DNA from 2 places in the Sporosarcina sp. FSL W7-1283 genome. Region 2 is predicted to be linked to the other one. Evidence: a T-box and tRNA genes for the amino acid it is inferred to sense, from the RefSeq annotation. Region 2 holds a T-box; the other holds one or more tRNA genes.
What was found. The T-box of region 2 lies ahead of ileS (isoleucine--tRNA ligase). A T-box ahead of a tRNA ligase gene usually reads a tRNA of that ligase, here a tRNA-Ile.

Region 1: it encodes a tRNA-Ile, which carries the amino acid that the T-box ahead of ileS (isoleucine--tRNA ligase) is inferred to sense. The anticodon was not compared.

Annotation. Positions count from the first base shown of each region.
Region 1 is NZ_JBBOOL010000001.1:2,660,214-2,670,917, forward strand. Features, by position in the region: gene MKY93_RS13750 (metal ABC transporter solute-binding protein, Zn/Mn family) at 1-369, shown strand, start outside; gene MKY93_RS13755 (o-succinylbenzoate--CoA ligase) at 395-1,834, opposite strand; gene menB (1,4-dihydroxy-2-naphthoyl-CoA synthase) at 1,904-2,722, opposite strand; gene menH (2-succinyl-6-hydroxy-2,4-cyclohexadiene-1-carboxylate synthase) at 2,735-3,550, opposite strand; gene menD (2-succinyl-5-enolpyruvyl-6-hydroxy-3-cyclohexene-1-carboxylic-acid synthase) at 3,555-5,276, opposite strand; gene MKY93_RS13775 (isochorismate synthase) at 5,269-6,645, opposite strand; gene MKY93_RS13780 (1,4-dihydroxy-2-naphthoate polyprenyltransferase) at 6,880-7,791, shown strand; gene MKY93_RS13785 (TraR/DksA C4-type zinc finger protein) at 7,996-8,682, shown strand; tRNA gene MKY93_RS13790 (tRNA-Glu) at 8,898-8,969, opposite strand; tRNA gene MKY93_RS13795 (tRNA-Ser) at 8,978-9,068, opposite strand; tRNA gene MKY93_RS13800 (tRNA-Asn) at 9,073-9,147, opposite strand; tRNA gene MKY93_RS13805 (tRNA-Ile) at 9,149-9,225, opposite strand; tRNA gene MKY93_RS13810 (tRNA-Gly) at 9,230-9,303, opposite strand; tRNA gene MKY93_RS13815 (tRNA-Phe) at 9,309-9,384, opposite strand; tRNA gene MKY93_RS13820 (tRNA-Asp) at 9,410-9,485, opposite strand; tRNA gene MKY93_RS13825 (tRNA-Met) at 9,487-9,561, opposite strand; tRNA gene MKY93_RS13830 (tRNA-Ser) at 9,653-9,745, opposite strand; tRNA gene MKY93_RS13835 (tRNA-Ile) at 9,761-9,837, opposite strand; tRNA gene MKY93_RS13840 (tRNA-Met) at 9,843-9,916, opposite strand; tRNA gene MKY93_RS13845 (tRNA-Ala) at 9,946-10,021, opposite strand; tRNA gene MKY93_RS13850 (tRNA-Pro) at 10,028-10,104, opposite strand; tRNA gene MKY93_RS13855 (tRNA-Arg) at 10,135-10,211, opposite strand; tRNA gene MKY93_RS13860 (tRNA-Leu) at 10,223-10,311, opposite strand; tRNA gene MKY93_RS13865 (tRNA-Gly) at 10,323-10,394, opposite strand; tRNA gene MKY93_RS13870 (tRNA-Leu) at 10,403-10,484, opposite strand; tRNA gene MKY93_RS13875 (tRNA-Lys) at 10,510-10,585, opposite strand; tRNA gene MKY93_RS13880 (tRNA-Thr) at 10,596-10,671, opposite strand; tRNA gene MKY93_RS13885 (tRNA-Val) at 10,688-10,704, opposite strand, start outside.
Region 2 is NZ_JBBOOL010000001.1:1,230,249-1,240,952, reverse strand. Features, by position in the region: gene MKY93_RS05815 (dihydroorotase) at 1-355, opposite strand, end outside; gene MKY93_RS05810 (aspartate carbamoyltransferase catalytic subunit) at 357-1,235, opposite strand; gene MKY93_RS05805 (uracil-xanthine permease family protein) at 1,296-2,576, opposite strand; gene pyrR (bifunctional pyr operon transcriptional regulator/uracil phosphoribosyltransferase PyrR) at 2,597-3,145, opposite strand; gene MKY93_RS05795 (RluA family pseudouridine synthase) at 3,370-4,278, opposite strand; gene lspA (signal peptidase II) at 4,278-4,757, opposite strand; gene ileS (isoleucine--tRNA ligase) at 4,899-7,658, opposite strand; T-box leader at 7,734-7,950, opposite strand; gene MKY93_RS05780 (DivIVA domain-containing protein) at 8,005-8,511, opposite strand; gene MKY93_RS05775 (YlmH family RNA-binding protein) at 8,615-9,391, opposite strand; gene MKY93_RS05770 (YggT family protein) at 9,465-9,752, opposite strand; gene MKY93_RS05765 (cell division protein SepF) at 9,834-10,283, opposite strand; gene MKY93_RS05760 (YggS family pyridoxal phosphate-dependent enzyme) at 10,280-10,704, opposite strand, start outside.

The sequences.
Region 1 (10,704 bases), 1.4 Mb from region 2:
TATAAAACAATGGCGGATGAAGCACCGAATAAAACGTTCTTTGTCTCACACGCTGCCTTTGGTTATTTAGCGGATACGTATGGGCTTCAGCAACTTGCTGTCTCGGGACTTGACTCACAAAACGAACCTTCCCAAAAACAGTTGGCTGCACTTGTTCAAGAAGCAAAAGAGAAAGACATTCAATATATTTTATTCGAACAAAATGTCAGCTCTAAATTAGCAGAAGTCATTCAGAAAGAACTCAATGCGGAAGTGCTGACTCTTCATAATTTAAGCGTGTTGACAAATGAAGATATTGACAAAGGGAAGGATTACTTCTCGCTGATGGAACAGAATCTTCAAGTATTAAAAAAAGCATTAAGTAACTAACAGTGGGGTTGACTCCACTGTTTTTTTAAAGACTTTTTTTCAATTCGAAACGCATTAACTTATTGGACGCATTGCGCGGCAGCTGATCGACAAATCGAATCTCTTTCGGTACTTTGTAGCGAGCTAAGTGTTGCGCGCAATACGCCAGTATCTCCTGTTCTGAAACCTGATCGCTAATGAGGAAGGCTACTGGGACTTGTCCCCATTGGTCGTCATCTTTTGCGCAAACCCCCGCTTCCCTAACTGCGGGATGTGCCAATAGGACGTTTTCAATTTCAGCAGGATAGATGTTCTCTCCGCCAGAAATAATTAAGTCTGCGCGTCGATCAACGATGAATAAATATCCCTCTTCATCTAAATATCCAGCATCACCCGTAGCGAGCCAGCCATCTCCCGTGAGTGGTGAACGGTTACTTTGGCTTCCAATATACCCTGGTGTGACATGTGGACCTTTTATAAGGACCTCACCCACTTCTCTCGCCTGATCTGTCCCTTTAATTTTAATCTGATTAAAAAACAGCGGCTTTCCGGCAGATCCTAATTTACGAACAGCATCTACTTTCCCGAGAGTCGCAGTTTGAGAAGAAGTTTCCGTCATGCCGTACGTCTGTAAAATAGGCAAACCGCACTCAGCAGCCCTTTCTAAATAATCAAGCGGGACGGGCCCACCGCCGACCAGCATCGTCCGGAATGTCGGATGGGCTTTACTGTTCCCTTCTTCTATGACCCGAACAATTTGATCTAATGTCAACGCAACAACTGACATAGCCGTTACTGTTCCTGCTGTAATCTGTGCTGCGGCCTCTTTTGCATCAAATTTTTCGTAAAGTCGCGTCTCCATTCCATAAATAACGGAACGAATGATAATTGATAAGCCGCTAATATGGAATAACGGCATCATACAAAGCCAAGAATCTCGATCCGTTAATCCTAGATTCAACACAGAAGCCAGAGCACTAGATGTATGATTGCCGGCTGTCTGACGCACGCCTTTTGGAACGCCTGTGGTGCCTGAAGTATACATGACCGAAAGCGCCCGATCTTCTTCCCACAGTTCCACTACCTCGAATTCTTTTCGTTCCGCTTGGCGAATAGTTGAATAGGACAAACATTCCACTCCGTCTAGAATAGGAGTCTGGGCAACCCGGTCATCGACGACCACTATCTCAACTTCCGCATCGTTAATTTGCCATTCTAGTTCGTCTTCAGTAAGTCGGCTATTGAGAAACACTACTTCCACACTCAATAACCAGGACGCATGAATGAATAACACGGTCTCTTCATTGGAATGGCTCAATAAAGCTACTCTATCACCCGATGCAATATTAAAACTATGTAGCTGTTGTGCGATTCCAAGCGACGCTTCGTACAATTCACGGAAAGTCCATTGCCCTTCCTTTCCCACCAAAGCGGACAGCTCTGGAGACACCTTCGCACGCTGATGCAACCAATTCGGGATCATCATAAGAAACTACAACCTCCAATTAAATAGTGTAATGAAAAAGCTGCCCATTATAGGCAGCTTTTAAAACGTTTAAGGGAAACGCGGGAACTGATCGAAGTCCGGTTTGCGTTTTTCTTTAAATGCATCGCGTCCTTCTTTCGCTTCATCCGTTGTGTAATAAAGAAGTGTAGCGTCTCCAGCCATTTGCTGAAGTCCAGCCAGTCCATCCGTATCCGCATTCATTGCAGCTTTCAAGAAGCGCAATGCAGTCGGACTCTTACTCAACATTTCCTCACACCATTGTACGGTTTCATCTTCCAATTGATCGTAAGGAACAACTGTGTTGACCAGACCCATGTCGAGTGCTTCCTGCGCATCATATTGACGGCATAAGTACCAGATTTCACGCGCTTTCTTATGGCCCACAATACGCGCTAAGTAACCAGATCCGTAACCAGCATCGAATGAACCAACAGTCGGTCCAGTCTGTCCGAAACGTGCATTATCAGCTGCAATTGTCAAATCACAAACAACATGCAGAACGTGGCCGCCACCGATTGCATAACCAGCAACCATTGCGACAACCGGCTTCGGAATTACGCGAATTAGACGTTGCAGATCCAACACGTTCAAGCGAGGAATCTCATCGTCACCTACGTATCCACCGTGACCGCGAACAGATTGGTCGCCTCCTGAACAGAAAGCCTTTTCTCCTTCACCTGTTAACACGATGACACCGATACGTTGATCATCTCTTGCTCGTGAAAATGCATCAATCATTTCAGAAACGGTTTTCGGCCGGAATGCATTTCGCACTTCTGGACGATTGATCGTAATTTTTGCAATGCCGTTGTACATTTCATATTTAATATCATCATATGTACGAAGCGTTTCCCATTGACGGGTCATACTAACTCCTCCTCATTTTCCAACTGTTTTCAGATAGCTCTTTATCATTGTAGCAAATTGCCGCGGTTTTTCCACATGAATTGCATGTCCCGCGTCTTTTATCGTTTCATGCAAGGCATTTGGCAATAATCGTTTCATTTCCCGGGCAATATTTTCAAATTTCTCATCTTCACTTCCCGTGATGAGCAAAACTGGAAACTCAAAATGCGTCAACTCATCCCAATATGATGGCTGACTTCCTGTCCCAATTCCCCTCAGACTATTTGCCAAGCCAAGCGGCTGCTGCTTCAGTCGCTCAAGCCGCACAGCCAGCTGCTTCTCATCCGAAAGTTTTTTTTGCGAATGAAAAAGGGGAATTTCCTGCCAAAAATCGACGAATTTCTCGATTCCTTCGTTTTCGATTCGCTCCGCTAACTTTGCGTCTGCAACACAGCGTGTAGTCCGTTCAGCTTCCGTTCCTAAACCAGGTGAACTGCTTTCTAGTATCAAGCCGGCAATTTGGTCGGAATACGTTGCGGCATAGCCAAGCGCTACTCTTCCGCCCATTGAATACCCTAACAGAATGGGCTGCTCAATGTGTAGATCTGCCAATAACTGATGCAAATCTTCAATCTGTTCATTCATTTGATAACGTTCTGGCTCCGTTGGAGAGGCCGTTCTGCCGTGACCAATTAAATCGACCGTGATGACATAATGCTGTGTCAGAAGTATATCGATCGTTTCCCGCCATGTATCTGTTGAGCCCGTAAAGCCATGCAACAGGACAATCGCCGGTAATTGCTCATCTCCATGGCGTTCTACATAGGTTTGAATTCCACGGATGTCCATGACTTCAGCCTTCAATGCATTCCACCCTCTTCGCGATTTCTCGCCATACCGTCCGATGTGCTTCCACATTATCCGCACGATTCGTAAAGACTTCAATCATTCGCAGGCTGGACGTTTTAGTCGCTTGCATTACGTTTTCAAATGCCTCCACTGTAGACACCGCATCATACTGCGCTTCATACATCGCCGCAATATGATTGAATGTCAAATTCGTCGGAGTACCGAATAATTGCTCATAATAGTCTTCCACAGATGCTTGAGGCAGATAGGAGAAGATGCCCCCGCCATTATTATTGACGATGATAATCGTTAAATCTGTCTCCTGTAATCTGGATATGATCAATCCATTCAAATCATGTAAAAACGCCAAATCACCAATTAATAAATAGGTAGTTCGTTTGCGGCCTTCTTGGATACCAAGAGCAGTCGAAACTACGCCATCGATACCATTTGTCCCCCGATTGCAAAATAGCGAAATATCTTTTTCGGTCTTCTTAAAATACGTATCCAAATCACGTATCGGCATACTGCTGCTGCACACGACATCAGCTTTATTAGGCAGATGTGCAATGAACTGACGCACGATATGCCCTTCATCTCCGTTAAAATACATTTCATCATTGAGCACATCAGTGGAAATCTGGTTCGCTTGAAGCCATTGATTTGTATAGTCAGCCCGTTCAAGACAGACATCCATCTCCTGCCAAACACTCCTTGCTGTAGTTTGCAAATGATGCGTTGTCAGACCTAAGGGATCGCGATAATTTGGGGATTCATCCACTACAATATATGTTTTTGGACAGACCCTCTTTAAAAACAACGTTAATGGCTTAGAAACAGGCTGTGGTCCGAAACGGATGACACAGTCTGGCTGTACCCCTTCGCTAAATGTTTCACTTTTTAACAATGCGTCATATTGATCGATACATAAATCGATACAGTCAGCTGGTACCTGCGAACGCAAATTGGATAGCGGGTCACATAATACCGGCCACTGAAGCGACTTAGCAAATTGCCAGAACTGCTCTTTCTGCAATTCAGGCGGCTGTTCACCGATGATCAAAATACCTCGCTTTGACTTAGTTATCGCTTGCTGTAAGAAATCCTTCATGTCATTAGACAACGAGGCTTCACCGATGAATTGCTGTTGGAACCTGCTGACCGGTGCCTGTCCTTCTAAATCAATTAGCAACGGCTCCCGAAACGGCACATTCAGATGGACTGGACCCTGTGGTGCAGTTTTCGCAACAGCAAGCAGCCGGACTGCCCGCTGTTCCATGTAATTCAGAATTTCTGCACGGTTTTCGGGAACAGGAAAGTCTACACTTTCTTTAACGTGCTCCCCAAACATACGAATCTGGTCTATCGCCTGCGGAGCACCGACTTCACGCAGTTCATGCGGACGGTCTGCGGTGATGACAATAAGAGGCAGACGAGCATAATAGGCCTCTGTTACTGCCGGATGATAATTCGATGCAGCAGTACCCGACGTACATAGCAGAACGACTGGCCGTCCAGTCGCTTTCACCAGTCCGAGTGCATAAAATGCTGCAGAACGTTCATCTGTTTGAATAAAAGTCTGCATATCTTCGGACTTTGAGAATGCATAAGCAAGCGGCGTCGATCTGGAACCTGGACTGATGACCGCCTTATTGGCTCCTTGTTGCACCAAAGTTTCTGTTAGACGAAGCACATAGTTCGTCAATCCTGCACGATGATCATTCATGTAAACTTCCTCCGAGCGCACGCAAAACAGGTCTGAATTTTACCCATGTTTCCTTATACTCTTCAGTCGGCATGGAATCCGCCACGATACCTCCGCCTGCATATAGATAGGCATCTTTGCCAGACAGCAGTCCTGAACGAATTGCGACAGCAAACTCTCCATTTCCTGCTGCATCCGTCCAACCAATCGGTCCTGCATAAAACCCTCTGTCCATTTGCTCTTCATCCCGAATGATCGCAAGCGCCTTCTTGCGCGGAACCCCGCCGAGGGCAGGCGTCGGATGAAGGGCTTCCACGAGACGGAAAATCTCCTGATCTTCAGCTAATTTTCCTTCCACTGGCGTGAATAAATGTTGAATATCTCGGACCTTCAATAGTTTTGGTGTTTTATTCACATGCAAGGAGGAACAGAACTCAGAAAATACTTCCGTAATCATATCTACTACATATTGATGTTCTTCCCGATTTTTCTTGTCACGCAGCAATTGTTCGCCAAGCTGCTGATCTTCAAGGGCTGTTTTTCCACGATGTATGGAGCCGGCTACACAGGCTGAATATGCTTGTCCTTTTGAAATTTCCACAAGTCGCTCAGGAGTCGCACCAAAAAACATCTCTTCTCCTATTTGCAAACCGAAATGATAGCTCGCTTGCTGTTCATTCGTAATTGCGTGCAGGGCAGTTGCTTTTTGAAATTCCTCTTCAAAAGACAATTTGATCTTACGCGCAATGACAACTTTCTCCGCCACCTGCGCTTTAATTTGGGAAGTCACATTCTCGACTGCCTCCATATAGCGATCAGTAGCCAATTCCGTCTGTGAAACGATCGCTGGTTTACCTTGTAATGTGAACTCATCCACTTGCGCGATATGAAGCAAGCGGTCACGTTCTTGACGCAACCCTTCAAACTGAGCAGCTGCCTCTAGCTCGTCTGTAACATAATTGATCGATACGTATGTCTTACCGTTATCAATTTTCAATTGAATCAAAGGCACCGTGAAATACGCTGCCGGGAATGCAGTCCATTCATCATCCTGTCTCGTTTGTGGATCGAATGAAAACCCTCCGAACAGCACGGGATCCATATCTTTTTCCTCTTTGATCAGTCTTCCGCAAAGGGCTTTCCATTGTCTGGATATCGATTGAAAGCGGTGTGTGTCAGCAGTCAGCACGGCTGCCTGACCAACGCCAACCAGCTTGACTGTTTTATCTGCATTTTGCCAAAAAAAACGATGATCGCCATAATGTGAACGCCCTGCTTCAAAAAAGGCAAGCGGATCAAGCGTTTCCACTTCTATTGTTTCCGTAAAAAAACGAGCTTCCGTTCCTACAGTCTGACCTAAATTCGCTCGATCGGTCAATTTCCGGTTCATCCTACTCTCTCCTTACTATCATTCAATATGTTGTCGATAAATTTCTTCCAGCCATATAGTAGCCGGACTATAAGTACCTCTATTCTATCACATCGAATGCTTTACTTAGTATGATAAGTCTTCCTGTTCTCGAGGTCCTTCGACAAATGCGTTCGGTTGACCAATCACCATACCTAACAGATTGCTTTTGTTGTATAATAGTAAGTATTGATTATAAATAAGGAGAGATTACACGTGCAACACACAATAGAATCTACTACCGGCTGGCGCGTTTGGTGGCAGCTCACAAGACCGCACACATTAACCGCAGCCTTTGCACCTGTCTTTTTAGGCACCATGATCGCACTGCAATATGGAGCCATTCATTTTCCGCTATTCCTGGCTATGCTGACGGCAAGCTTATTCTTGCAAATGGCAACGAATATGTTCAATGAATACTACGACTTCAAGAGGGGGCTCGATGATGAGCACTCTATCGGCATTGGCGGCACAATTGTACGAAATGGCGTGAAACCGAAAACTGTCCTTAATTTAGCATTGCTATTATATGGCCTGTCGGTTCTTCTAGGCATCTACATTTGCATGCAAACTTCCTGGGTTCTTGCAGTAGTTGGATCCATCGCCATGTTGATCGGCTATCTTTATACCGGCGGTCCCTACCCCATCGCATATACACCATTTGGTGAGTTAGTATCCGGTTTTGTTATGGGAATGCTGTTGATTTTAATTGCTTTCTTCATACAGACAGGAACTATTACAGGAAATGCAATCTTACTGTCCGTGCCAAGTATGCTGCTCGTCGCAGCGATCATGATGGCAAACAATATACGTGATATCGTAGGAGACACCAAAGGCGGCCGCAAGACATTAGCAATTCTGACAGGACGCTCAAATGCTGTCACCATACTCGCCTCATTCTTTATCGTGTCCTATGTTTGGATTATCGTACTTGTTCTTACTGGTCATGTATCCGCTTGGGCTTTACTTGTTCTTCTAAGTATACCTAAACCGCTTTATGCAATTAAAACGTTCAGGCAATACGAGCAACCGATTCACGTGATGCCGGCTATGAAAGACACAGGAGTGACCAATACATTGTTTGGATTTCTTCTGGGTATTGGAATACTTATCGCTCATTTCATCTGAATAAACCACATCTCAAACGTCTACACTGCAAAAGGTAGGCGTTTTTTTGTTGGAAAGGTTTACGCTTCCTAAGAAACAGGGAATGACTGAAGTAATAAAGCTTTCCCAAACTCCATTCCTATTTAGGAAAGCCATACAGAAAGGGTCGTGAATGAATTGCTAACTACACAACAAATACAAACCTTAGAAAAAGAACTACATGCTATGGAAGAAAGTTTAACCCAGACCGAAAAGGAAACGGAGATGGTGCAGTCAGCCCAAGATTCGGTTGGGGAGCTATCGATGTACGATAACCATCCAGCTGATATGGGAACTGAATTGTATGAACGTGAAAAAGATATAGCCTTGAACACACATGCGGAAGACGAGCTAGGAAAAGTCCAGCATGCACTCCAGGCTATCAAAGACGGAACGTACGGGACGTGTGAAGTATGCGGAAAGAACATTCAATACGAACGTTTAGAAGCCATTCCGTTTACAACTGTATGTATTGAAGATGCAGAACAATCCGTTCCCGAGGATCGTCCAGTAGAGGAAGATATTTTAATTATGGCAGAACCGAATTCATTTGCCGAACGTAGATCCGGTGACAGAAGAGATTACGAAGACAGTTTTCAAGAAATCGCAAGGTCCGGCACTTCCGAAACTCCTTCCGATTTTAGCGGTAATGAAAATCGTGATTATGATGATCTTTATGATGATGATAGTGACGAAGCTACAGAGGAATATGAAGATTTTGCTGTATCAGATATCACAGGTGAACCTGCTGGCGTCGTGCACAGTGAGGAATCAGAAGAATACAAAGAAGAGCTCGATGCAGAAGGGTTAGAATCACCTCTTGGCGATATACCTTATCATAAAGGCGACAGTTATGTAGATGATAAAAAATAAAGAAAAAAGGCTGGTACTGAAAGTTATTGTAACTTTCAGCACCAGCCTTTCCATATGTAATAATATAACCGGGCAAGAGACTCGGAGAACCGCGAGTATCGTCGGAATGAACCTTAAAGCTTTCAGACCACACGCTGCTGCTAATTTTATATTTAGCAATCTACTAAATAAAAAGAGACAATGCACAATTATATGTGCATTGTCTCTTTTTGGTATGACCCCTACGGGATTCGAACCCGTGTTACCGCCGTGAAAGGGCGGTGTCTTAACCGCTTGACCAAGGGGCCAAAACGTATGGCGGAGAAGGAGGGATTCGAACCCTCGCGCCGCTTTCGCGACCTACACCCTTAGCAGGGGCGCCTCTTGAGCCACTTGAGTACTTCCCCATATTGGCTCCGCAGGTAGGATTCGAACCTACGACCGATCGGTTAACAGCCGATTGCTCTACCACTGAGCTACTGCGGAATGGTGGGCCTAAGTGGACTCGAACCACCGACCTCACGCTTATCAGGCGTGCGCTCTAACCAGCTGAGCTATAGGCCCCTAATGGAGCGGGTGAAGGGAATCGAACCCTCATCATCAGCTTGGAAGGCTGAGGTTTTACCACTAAACTACACCCGCATTAATGGTGGCTCAGGACGGAATCGAACCGCCGACACAAGGATTTTCAGTCCTTTGCTCTACCGACTGAGCTACTGAGCCACATTGTAATTCTTTAAAATAAAAATGGCGGTCCCGACGGGAATCGAACCCGCGATCTCCTGCGTGACAGGCAGGCATGTTAACCGCTACACCACGGGACCTTGGTTGCGGGGGCAGGATTTGAACCTGCGACCTTTGGGTTATGAGCCCAACGAGCTACCACTGCTCCACCCCGCGACAATAAAATACTTTCAAACTTCTTTTTCAACCCGACTACATTATTGTAACATAACAAGTTAGCAAAGTAAAGGGTTTGTTTTAATAAATATGGCGGAGGAAGAGGGATTCGAACCCCCGCGGGCTTTAACACCCCTGTCGGTTTTCAAGACCGATCCCTTCAGCCGGGCTTGGGTATTCCTCCGTACATTAATTAAACTGGTGGACCTTGCAGGACTCGAACCTGCGACCGGACGGTTATGAGCCGTCTGCTCTAACCAACTGAGCTAAAGGTCCTTAGATAGCGGCGGAGGGGATCGAACCCACGACCTTACGGGTATGAACCGTACGCTCTAGCCAGCTGAGCTACGCCGCCACAATTAGTCAGTTATAAACTTATATTATTGGTGGAGCCTAGCGGGATCGAACCGCTGACCTCCTGCGTGCAAGGCAGGCGCTCTCCCAGCTGAGCTAAGGCCCCAATAAGTGGTCGGGAAGACAGGATTCGAACCTGCGACCCCTTGGTCCCAAACCAAGTGCTCTACCAAGCTGAGCTACTTCCCGACTATGTTATGTATAATTTTTGATTAAATATGGCGCGCCCGGCAGGAGTCGAACCCACAACCTTCTGATCCGTAGTCAGACGCTCTATCCAATTGAGCTACGGGCGCATATTTATAAATGGTGCCGAGAACCGGAATCGAACCGGTACGGTAGTCACCTACCGCAGGATTTTAAGTCCTGTGCGTCTGCCAGTTCCGCCACCCCGGCAAGAGTGGATAAGCGGAAGACGGGATTCGAACCCGCGACCCCGACCTTGGCAAGGTCGTATTCTACCACTGAACTACTTCCGCAAAAAAAGTGCGGGTGAAGGGAGTCGAACCCCCACGCCCGAAGGCACTAGATCCTAAGTCTAGCGTGTCTGCCAGTTCCACCACACCCGCAGTATGTTGGCATTTGCCAATAAAGTGGTGAGCCATACAGGATTCGAACCTGTGACCCTCTGATTAAAAGTCAGATGCTCTACCAACTGAGCTAATGGCTCGTACATGAAGTGGTGCCGGCGAAAGGACTTGAACCCTCAACCTACTGATTACAAGTCAGTTGCTCTACCAGTTGAGCTACACCGGCAAAAGTGTAGAAAATATGGTGGAGGATGACGGG
Region 2 (10,704 bases):
CGCGAATTTTCGCATGATCTTCAATCAATTTATTAATTTTTTCGATATTTTCAATCGTGTCCGGCACTGGCCGTGTATTAGGCATCGAACAAATCGTTGTATACCCGCCTTTTGCTGCAGCTGCCGTTCCAGTTGCGATCGTTTCCTTATGCTCCCCACCCGGCTCTCTCAAGTGGACATGTACGTCAATCAGACCTGGAGATAGCAACAACCCTTGTCCTTCAATGATTTCACAATCAGCTGTCGGTAACTGGCTACCGATTTCTGTAATCTTTCCTTCTGAGATTTTCACGTCTGTTACTACGATCTGGCCTTCTTCGCTTACCATTTGGACATTTTGAATTAAAGTGTTCATGTTATTTCCGCCCCTTCAAAATTAATTCTAGAACAGCTGCTCGAATATAGACGCCGTTTTCGACTTGTTTAAAAATACGTGATTGAGGACTTTCAATTAAGCAATCCGCGATCTCCACATCTCGATTGACAGGTGCCGGATGCATGATGATTGCTTCGCTTTTCATTCTGCCTGCGCGTTCTACTGTCAAACCGTACTGTTCATGATAAGCCGCTTTCGTATAGGCCATTTCTGTATTATGGCGTTCATGCTGTACACGGAGAAGCATGACAACATCGCTCGTTTCAATGACTTCATCCCAGTTATCCACACTTTCAAATTCTCCTGCCCATTCTGGTGGACAGAGGAATGTGACATCGGCACCTAGTTTCTGCAGAGCTTCTGCGTTGGACCGCGCCACACGGCTATGTGAGATATCTCCTGCAATCAGCACCTTCAGCCCCTCGAAACTTCCGAACTCCTCCTGGATTGTGAAAAGGTCCAATAAAGATTGTGTCGGATGTTGACCTGAACCGTCACCCGCATTGATGATCGCTACATTCGTTCGATCAATCAATTCTTCATAAAAGCCATCGGACGGATGCCGGATAACAAGTGCGTCCAAGCCGATTGCCTCCAACGTTCGGATCGTGTCATATAACGTTTCCCCCTTTAATGTACTGGAGAAACTAGTCTCAAATGGGATGATTTGCGCTCCAACTTTTCGTTCCGCCATTTCAAAGCTCGTTTTTGTTCTTGTGCTTGGCTCGAAAAACAGATTGCACACAGTGTAGGTTCCTGGCAGTTCACGGAAGCCCAGGCGTTTAAAAATCGCCGCTCGATCAAGTATCAACATGATTTCTTCCACTGTCAGGTCTTTCATTGAAACTAAATGTTCCATCGGATGTTCCTCCCTCATGAAGTGCAGGCATTTATTGCAATTCATTCTATCTAATTTCTTTTATTCATCCATTAACGTATCGTCTTTTCTCCCTGGCAACACCAAGTTGAGTACTACTCCAACAATCGCCGCTAACGCCATCCCGCCTACTTCAAAAGTCGGGCTGAATTTGATTGTAGCTCCGCCGATTCCAATTACTAGAATAATCGATGCGATAACCAAATTCCGTTGATTGTCAAAATCGATTTTGTGATCAATCAGCATACGCATTCCAGAAGAAGCGATTATACCAAACAGCAGAATGGAAATTCCGCCTAACACTGCTTGAGGTATCGTGGCGATCAAGGCCATTACTTTTCCTAAGAAAGAGAAGAAAATCGCAAATACTGCAGCTCCGACAATTACGTAAACACTATATACACGAGTGATCGCCAGCACACCAATATTTTCTCCATAAGTAGTTTTTGGCGGACCTCCGACCATTCCACTGATCAATGTGCCAATCCCATCGCCGAGCAATGATCTATGCAAACCTGGATTATCGATGTAATTTCTTTCCACCACTTTACCTAGTACAAGCTGGTGTCCGATATGTTCTGCAATCGTCACGATCGCAATCGGTACCATAATAATCAGTAAGGTCGGCGTCACTACAAACGAATAGTCCACACCGGGAATCAGCATGTCCGGCACTGCAAACCACTTCGCCTCGACAACTTGGCTGAAGTCCAAGATCCCAATCGCTGCTGAATAAATATACCCGACTACAATTCCGATCAACACGGGCATTAAACTGATGATACCTTTAAAGAACATTAAGCAGAAAACCGCTGAAGCAAGTGTTACCAAGGCTGCTGAAAAATGCAAGCCGCTGTATACATCCTGACCATCCACTTGAATCATACTGGCCATGTTGATGGCGGTTGGTGCAATTGCCAATCCGATGACCATGATGACAGGTCCGACAACAATCGGCGGTAAAATTTTCATGATCCAGCGATAGCCCGTCTTCCATATCACAAGGGAGACAATCGCGTAGACCAATGCGACGAACATACTCCCGATCATCGCACTGCCGATTCCGCCAGTTGTGGTCGCAATCTGAATTGGGATGATAAAGGCGAAGGAAGAACCTAAGTATGCCGGCACTTGAAACTTCGTCACTGCGATAAATACGAGTGTGGCTATACCGCTTGTCAGTAAAGCGATTGCCGGGCTTAATCCCACAAGTTGAGGCACTAAAATTGTTGCGCCGAACATCGCAAACATGTGCTGCAAACTCAATGCCAGCCATCTCACCGGTTGCGGTTTTTCATTTACATCTAATACTTTTTCACTCATTTATCCTGTCCTCCAGCCGCTTATAATGTGCGTGTATGAATCGTTACTCCGTCTGTTCCGTCCGTTTCTGTCATGCTTACAACAACTCGTTCTTCACTCGAAGTCGGAATGTTCTTCCCTACAAAATCCGGCCGAATCGGCAATTCCCTGTGTCCTCTGTCCACGAGTACAGCCAATTGGATTGATGAAGGTCTTCCAAGATCCATAATTGCATCGAGTGCTGCTCGAACCGTCCGTCCTGTATACAGCACATCATCAACTAAAATTACTTTTTGATCTGAAACATCGTGCGCTATATTTACTTGCTGCACTAATGCTTCCGCCTGTTCATGTTTCAACTGAAGATCATCACGATATAGGGTGATATCGAGTTCTCCCGTCTTGATCGGCTTGCCTTCGATTTGCTCAATCTTTTCGGCTAAACGTTTAGCTAAAATTGCACCTCTCGTTTTGATACCGACCACTATACAATCATCAATCCCTCTATTTTTCTCAATGACCTCATGTGCAATCCTTGTTACCGCTCGTGTGATCGCTTGATCATCTAGTATCGTTGCTTTCTCTGCCATTTTTTAGTTCCCCTTTCCGTTATGTGTATTTATCCATAAGAAAAACCCTCCAGTCAGAGTAGACAGGAGGGCAGACGTGCAGAAAAAAGCATACAGTGATTCTTACCGCAGTAAGTCTCATGTATTTCCGTGCAACCTTCCCAGCCTCACAGGACTGACTTTAAAGGTATCGCTATTCAATTGCTTTATCGAGTATACAGCTAGCCGTTTGTATTTGTCAACGCTTAATGTGCACGTAATTCATTTAGCAACTGTTGATAATTTTCAGGCAATGGAGCCGTAAACTCCATGTACTCACCTGTAGAAGGATGTTGGAAACCAACCGTTCCAGCATGTAAGACTTGTCCGCCATAATCAATTGTTTTCCTCGGACCGTATTTGGGATCGCCAACTAACGGATAACTGATGTATTTCATATGGACACGAATTTGATGCGTTCTCCCTGTTTCTAATCTGCATTCAACCAATGTATAATCGCCAAAACGCTCTAATACTTTAAAATGGGTCACTGCGTTTTTTCCGTTATCCACTACCGCCATTTTTTGACGATCTCGCGGATCTCTTCCGATCGGAGCGTCGATCGTTCCATTATCGTGAGGAATATGGCCGTGAACAAGAGCCGTATAGACACGGTTGACGGATTTTTCCACGAGTTGATCAACTAACGATACATGTGCTTTATCATTTTTTGCGACCATCAACAATCCAGATGTGTCTTTATCGATCCGGTGTACAATACCCGGTCTCATCACACCGTTGATCCCCGACAGATCCGTACACTGATGCATCAATCCATTGACCAGCGTTCCCGATAGATGTCCAGGGGAAGGATGTACGACCATTCCGACTGGCTTATTGACCACAAGGACGTCTTGATCCTCATAAACGATTTCGAGATTTAAGTCTTCTGCTTCAATATCATATGCCTCAGGTTCTGGCTGTTCTACAGAGACAACATCTCCAGTTTTCACTTTATAATTCGATTTCATGAAGCTGCCATTCACTTGGATGCGTTCATCTTTCACCCATTGCTGGATCTGTGTCCGAGACCAATCAGGCTGTAGTAAAGCGAGTGCTTTGTCAATTCGATTGCCAGCTGTTTCTTCTGTAATTTCATATTCAAATCTTTCCATTAAGAGACACCTTTTTTCTTTTTCTTTTTCTCATCGAGTATTACGTGTAATAAGATTAATACGACGGCAATTGTCAGGGCAGCGTCTGCCACATTGAAAATCGGAAAGTCGTAGCGGATGACAGGAATCAGTACATCTACGAAATCAACGACTTCACCTCTCCATAATCGGTCGATGAAATTTCCGATCGCTCCGCCAAGCAATAACATCAAGCTGACACCAAGAAGCCGATCTTTTTTCCCTTCTGTATGAAAAAAATAAATAATAGCTACGACAACGACAATGGTTACGATATAAAATAGCCACATTTTCCCTTCCAGCATCCCCCACGCTGCACCTCGGTTACGGTGCGAAAGGAAGCCAAAATAAGGATCCCATATAGATATTTGTTCGCCGAGCTCCATATTCTTCACTACTAGCCACTTCGTCAATTGGTCCAATCCTATGACCAGGGCAGCGATTGCATAATAAACGATCACTTCGTCTACCTCCGTCCAGCAAATGTCTTATTCATTTTAACACAAAACCTGCTTAATTTACTCTTATCAATTTTCATTGATCAAAAGCAAAAGCCATCGTCATCCTTAAGTAGATGATGATGGCTTTTGCATCAAGATTGCTTACGCATAGTTCTCTTTCACAACGGATGCGCATCGTGCACATAATGCCGGGTGAGTTGTATCTTCTCCTACAGTTGTAGAGATGGTCCAGCAACGTTCACATTTCTCGCCTTCCGCCGGTTCGACTAGTACAGTTGCACGGTCTAGTTTCAGGGCATTCGGAAGCTCAGTATTTTTGCTTTCTTCAAAAGTGGAGACAATAAAGAACTGAGCGAAGTCAATATCGCTTGCTTGAAGAAGACCTTGTTGATCTTCTGGAAGTACGACGGTGACTTTTGCTTCGAGTGATTTACCGATGACTTTTGCATTTCGCGCTTCTTCCAACGCTTTCAATACATCATCACGGATAGCCATCAAATGATCAAAGCGCTCGCGCAGTTTATCTGCTACCTCGCCCTTTTCATCTGCTTCTGGCATATCTGTCAATTGTACACTGTCCGCTTCCTTCACATTCAAGTAGTTCCACATTTCATCTGCTGTATGCGGTAAGATCGGCGTGATTAGTTTGACTAATGTGATCAACGTATCATACATAACCGTTTGCATAGCGCGGCGATGCGGGTGGTTGACTCCTTCGATATACACGACATCTTTTGCGATATCCAAGTAGAAAGAACTTAAGACGCCTGTGCAGAAATTATTAACCGCATGATAAACACCTGCAAATTCATAGTGATCATATGCAGTACGTACCTCTTTGATCAAGTCTTGAAGCTTCACATAGACATACTGATCAACTGGGCGCATTTCTTCAAATGATACACGGTCTGCTGACGGATCAAAATCGGCTACGTTACCATGCAAGAAACGAATTGTATTACGAATCTTACGGTATACTTCCGAAACTTGCTTAAAGTTGGAATCAGAAACTCGAACGTCCGCCGTATAGTCAACAGATGAAACCCATAGACGCACAATGTCAGCGCCCAATTGGTTGATGACTTTCGCCGGCACAATGACATTGCCAAGAGACTTACTCATTTTACGGCCATCTTTATCCAGCGTGAAACCGTGGCTTAAAAGGCCTTTATATGGTGCAATACCATTAATCGCAACGCTTGTTGTCAATGACGAGTTGAACCATCCGCGATACTGGTCAGAACCTTCCAGATACAGATCAGCTGGATAGACAAGGTCGTCACGCTCTTCCAGCACGCCTTGATGCGTCGTCCCAGAATCAAACCAAACGTCCATGATATCCGTTTCTTTTGTAAACTCACCGTTTGGACTTCCTTCATGAGTGAAGCCTTCAGGCAATAATTCTTTTGCTGTACGTTCAAACCAAACATTGGAACCGTGCTCCCGGAATAATTTCGCCACATGGCTGATCGTTTCGTCCGTTAAAATGGCATCTCCATTTTCCGCATAAAACACAGGAATCGGAACCCCCCACACACGTTGACGAGAAATACACCAATCTCCACGGTCACGAACCATGTTAAATAGACGCGTTTCACCCCAAGATGGAGTAAACTTCGTATTTCGGATCGCTTCCAGCAAGTCACTTCTAAACAATTCGATCGAAGCAAACCATTGAGCTGTTGCACGGAAAATAACCGGCTTTTTCGTCCGCCAGTCATGCGGATACGAGTGTGTGATAAAGGAAAGCTTTTTAAGCGCGCCTACTTCTTCCAACTTCTCTGTTACAGCTTTATTCGCATCCTCATAGAACATACCTGCAAAATAAGGTGCTTCTTCTGTCATCACACCGCGGTCATTAATTGGAGATAACGCGTCGATGCCATAAGATTTGGACACATAGAAGTCGTCTTCCCCGTGACCAGGCGCTGTGTGGACACAGCCTGTTCCTGCATCTGCTGTTACGTGCTCCCCAAGCATGATAAGTGAGTCGCGATCATAGAATGGATGCTTCGCAACGATACGATCAAGATCCGCACCTGGCAATTCTTGCTCTATTGAGTAGTTTTCCCACTCTAACTCTTTCGCCAAAAACTCCACTAGCTCTTTCGCCACAACGAGTTTTTCACCATTAACATTCACTACTGCATAAGTGAATGCTGGATGAACCGAAATACCAAGGTTTGCTGGAATCGTCCAAGGCGTTGTCGTCCAGATTAGGAATTTTACATCTTCTGCAAGTACGCCTTTGCCGTCACGGACTGGGAAGCTGACGTAAATAGATGGTGATTTCTTATCCTTATATTCGATTTCGGCTTCCGCTAGAGCAGATTCACTTGAAGGGGACCAATAAACAGGTTTTAACCCTTTATAGATATACCCTTTTTTCGCCATTTCACCGAATACTTGAATTTGACGAGATTCAAATTCAGGTTTTAACGTAATATATGGATTTTCCCAATCACCACGTACACCTAAACGCTTAAATTGTGTGCGTTGATTATTGATTTGCTCATACGCATAGTCTTCACACATTTTACGGAATTCCGCAACGCTCATTTTTTTACGGTCCACGCCTTTGTTGACAAGGGCCTGCTCAATCGGCAAGCCATGTGTATCCCAGCCTGGTACATATGGAGCATGGAATCCTGACATCGACTTATATCGAACGATAATATCTTTTAAAACTTTATTGAGGGCATGCCCCATGTGTAGATCTCCATTCGCATACGGCGGTCCGTCATGCAGAACAAAAAACGGTCTGCCCGCTGTACGTTCCTGGACTTTTTGATAAATATTCTCTTCATCCCACTTCTCTTGCATTTTCGGTTCGTTATTCGGTAAATTTCCACGCATCGGAAACTCCGTTTTCGGCATAAGCAATGTATCTTTGTATTCCATTCCGAATCCTCCTCCATAAAATTACGTCCAAAGTATCATTAATTGCTTTCGGTAATTAAAAAAATCCCCATCCCAAAAAGGGACGAGGATATTCTCGCGGTACCACCCTACTTGCAATCGTACAATACAATTGCCGCTTAGACACTTAGTAACGGCAGTGTGACCGGGATCATGTACATATCCATAATCCAGCTCAAGAGTGATTTTCTTCTCAGCTTCTCCACCAGGCTTCCACCACCCCCGGCTCGCTATCGGCAAAGTCTGAAAGTACTCTCTCTTTCATCGCTTCTTCTTTAACTAATTAGTGTAAGTATAGGAATGTCGATTTGAATTGTCAAGCTTCTTATTATTTCTCGTCAGAAGCACTTTCCAGGCTCGATGTATCTAGTTCATACTTAAGCAATTGATCCCAATCATCCATCTGAATCAAATCAAGCTGCGCTTCCACCATCATTTTAAAACGGCTTCTGAAGACTTTCGACTGTTTTTTCAAGTCTTCCACTTCCATTGCAATCTTTCTTGCTCGCGCCAATGCGTCATTAACAATGCGATCTGCATTTCTTTCTGATTCTTTAATAATTAATTTTGATTCCTGTATCGCATTTCTACGCACGTCCTCAGCTGCTTCTTGAGCTGTTAATATGGACTTTTGCAAAGTTTCTTCAATTGTATTGAAATGGGCAATTTTTGCTTCATTATTTATGATAACTTGTTGCAGCTCTTCATTTTTCTTCAAAACGTTCTCATAGTCTTTCATAATTTGCTCTAAAAACTCGTTGACCTCATCTTCATCAAAGCCACGAAATTTCGTACTGAATGCTTTGTTATGTATATCCGTAGGGGTTAAAGCCATGAAATGCTTTCTCCTTTCCGTCTGATCCATCTCGCTTTGATTCTTATAATTCTGTACTACTTGATTAAACACTATATTTCTGATTTTATCAAGGTTTTCTCTATCAGACTAATGCACCAATCACAACGCGGATCTTGTCTTTCCTCGTTCTTCCTTCTATACCGATTATTTTATAGCGTCCGAAGCCCCTGACAGACAGGATATCCTGTTCCTCTACTTCAAAAGCTTGCTGATCGATTATCGCCCAGTTCACTTTGACTTTCTCTCCTTTGATGAGAGAAGAAGCTTTGGCTCTTGAACATTTCGCCAATGAAGCAACCACTGTATCTAAACGGAGAGAACTGATAATGTGCATCTCTTCTGTCCACTCTTCCTGAACATCTATCACTTCGGCTGCATTCAAAACAGGCTGTACGGAAACCTTCACCTTGCCGACTTGCGTGAAATTGACATGGATGTATTCGGAAACCTCTGCTGTTACCGCAAATTGTACGGCTTCTTCCGTAATCCGTATATCGCCAAATCTGGAACGATCAATACCGAGAGATAATAACGAACCGAGAAGTTGTGAATGCTTCATGTTGACAAATTTCTGTGGATATTGAACTTGATACAAACTAATTTGAAAGTCATCCTCTGATGGCGTGTAGTAATCAGGATAAATCAAGACACGTTTGCGCTCGGCATCAGGAAAACCTCCTTCTGAAGCCATTACAAGATCAGAATTTCGGACAATGGATTTCGTAATAAATCGCTGCCGGGGATCCAAGAACTCCGTCAATTTAGGCGCATACGTATCCTCAACCTCTTTCACCCAGCTATTCACTTTTTCAATGAATGGTTGTTCTTCTTTTCGAAAATGCTGGAAAAATGATTCCATGGCAAACATTCTCCTTATGCAAAAAAATCCTCACCCCTGTGAGGATTTCCGTTGTGGAATTAAAACTCTTAGTTCAGACGAGTGCTCTGAAAAGTATTAAATAAATCTGCCCGATACCCCGGCCGATTAACTGTAATGCAAAAATTGCTGCGATTGGAGAAATATCAATCATTCCAAGTGGCGGAATGAACTTTCGGAAAAATCCTAGATAAGGTTCTGTGAGCTTACCTAAAATTTGACCAAATTTGGTTTCTCGCGTCGATGGTACCCAAGACATCAAAATATAAATCACCAATAGGATGGAATATACTTGGAGTGCTCCTGAGATTAGTAAATACGCATTGTTCAATAATACGATCATAATGACATGTACACCTCATTCAAAATTGTTCAAGCTTAATTTCCACAGAAGTTGTAGTCCTGGCAGATAGCAGAATCACAATTACTCTGATATAAATTCTGTAATTGAGCCAGCTACTTCCACGTTCTCAGGTGCACAGAGAAATATATCCGTCCCTACCCGTTGAATATCTCCCCCAAGCGCATATACGGTACCGCTCAGAAAATCGATAATGCGGAAACCCTGATCTCGCTCAATTCGTTGCAAATTCACTACTACCGAACGCTTGTTTTTTAGATGCTCTGCGATATCCTGTGCTTCCGCATAAGCACGCGGCTCCACTAAAATCACTTTTGAAGACTTTTGGACACTTTGCAAACTGATAACCGGTGTAGTTGGAGTTGGTTCTATTGCTTGTTTTTTCACATTGGTTTTTTTCATTTCTTTACGGGCAGGCGGTTGATTGACCATTGGCTGTTTACTTTGAGGTTCATTAACAGTTTCCTCTTCTTCCAACCAAAACAATTTTTCAAATCGTTTCTTGAGGCTCATTCATCTTCCTCGCTTTCTGATCCGACTAATGCTGTGCCGATGCGTATGTGTGTTGCACCTTCTTCAATCGCGATTGTGAAGTCATTTGACATTCCCATCGATAACTTTGTACACGGAGCATAAGATAATTGTTTCGCGGCAATTTTATCACGCAATTCACGTAAAGAGCTAAACACATTGCGTATGGCGCATTCGTCATCAGTATTCGGAGCCATTGTCATCAAGCCGATCACATGTATGTTTTCAAAGGCTGCCAATTGTTCAATAAATGCTTCAACTGCCTCTGGTTCAATACCTGATTTAGACTCTTCGCCAGACACATTGACTTGTACAAAACAGTCCATGGGCTGTTCAGCCCGTTTATTCACTTCTTTCGCAAGGCTCATACGATCTACAGAATGCAGACAGTGAATAGTATGAA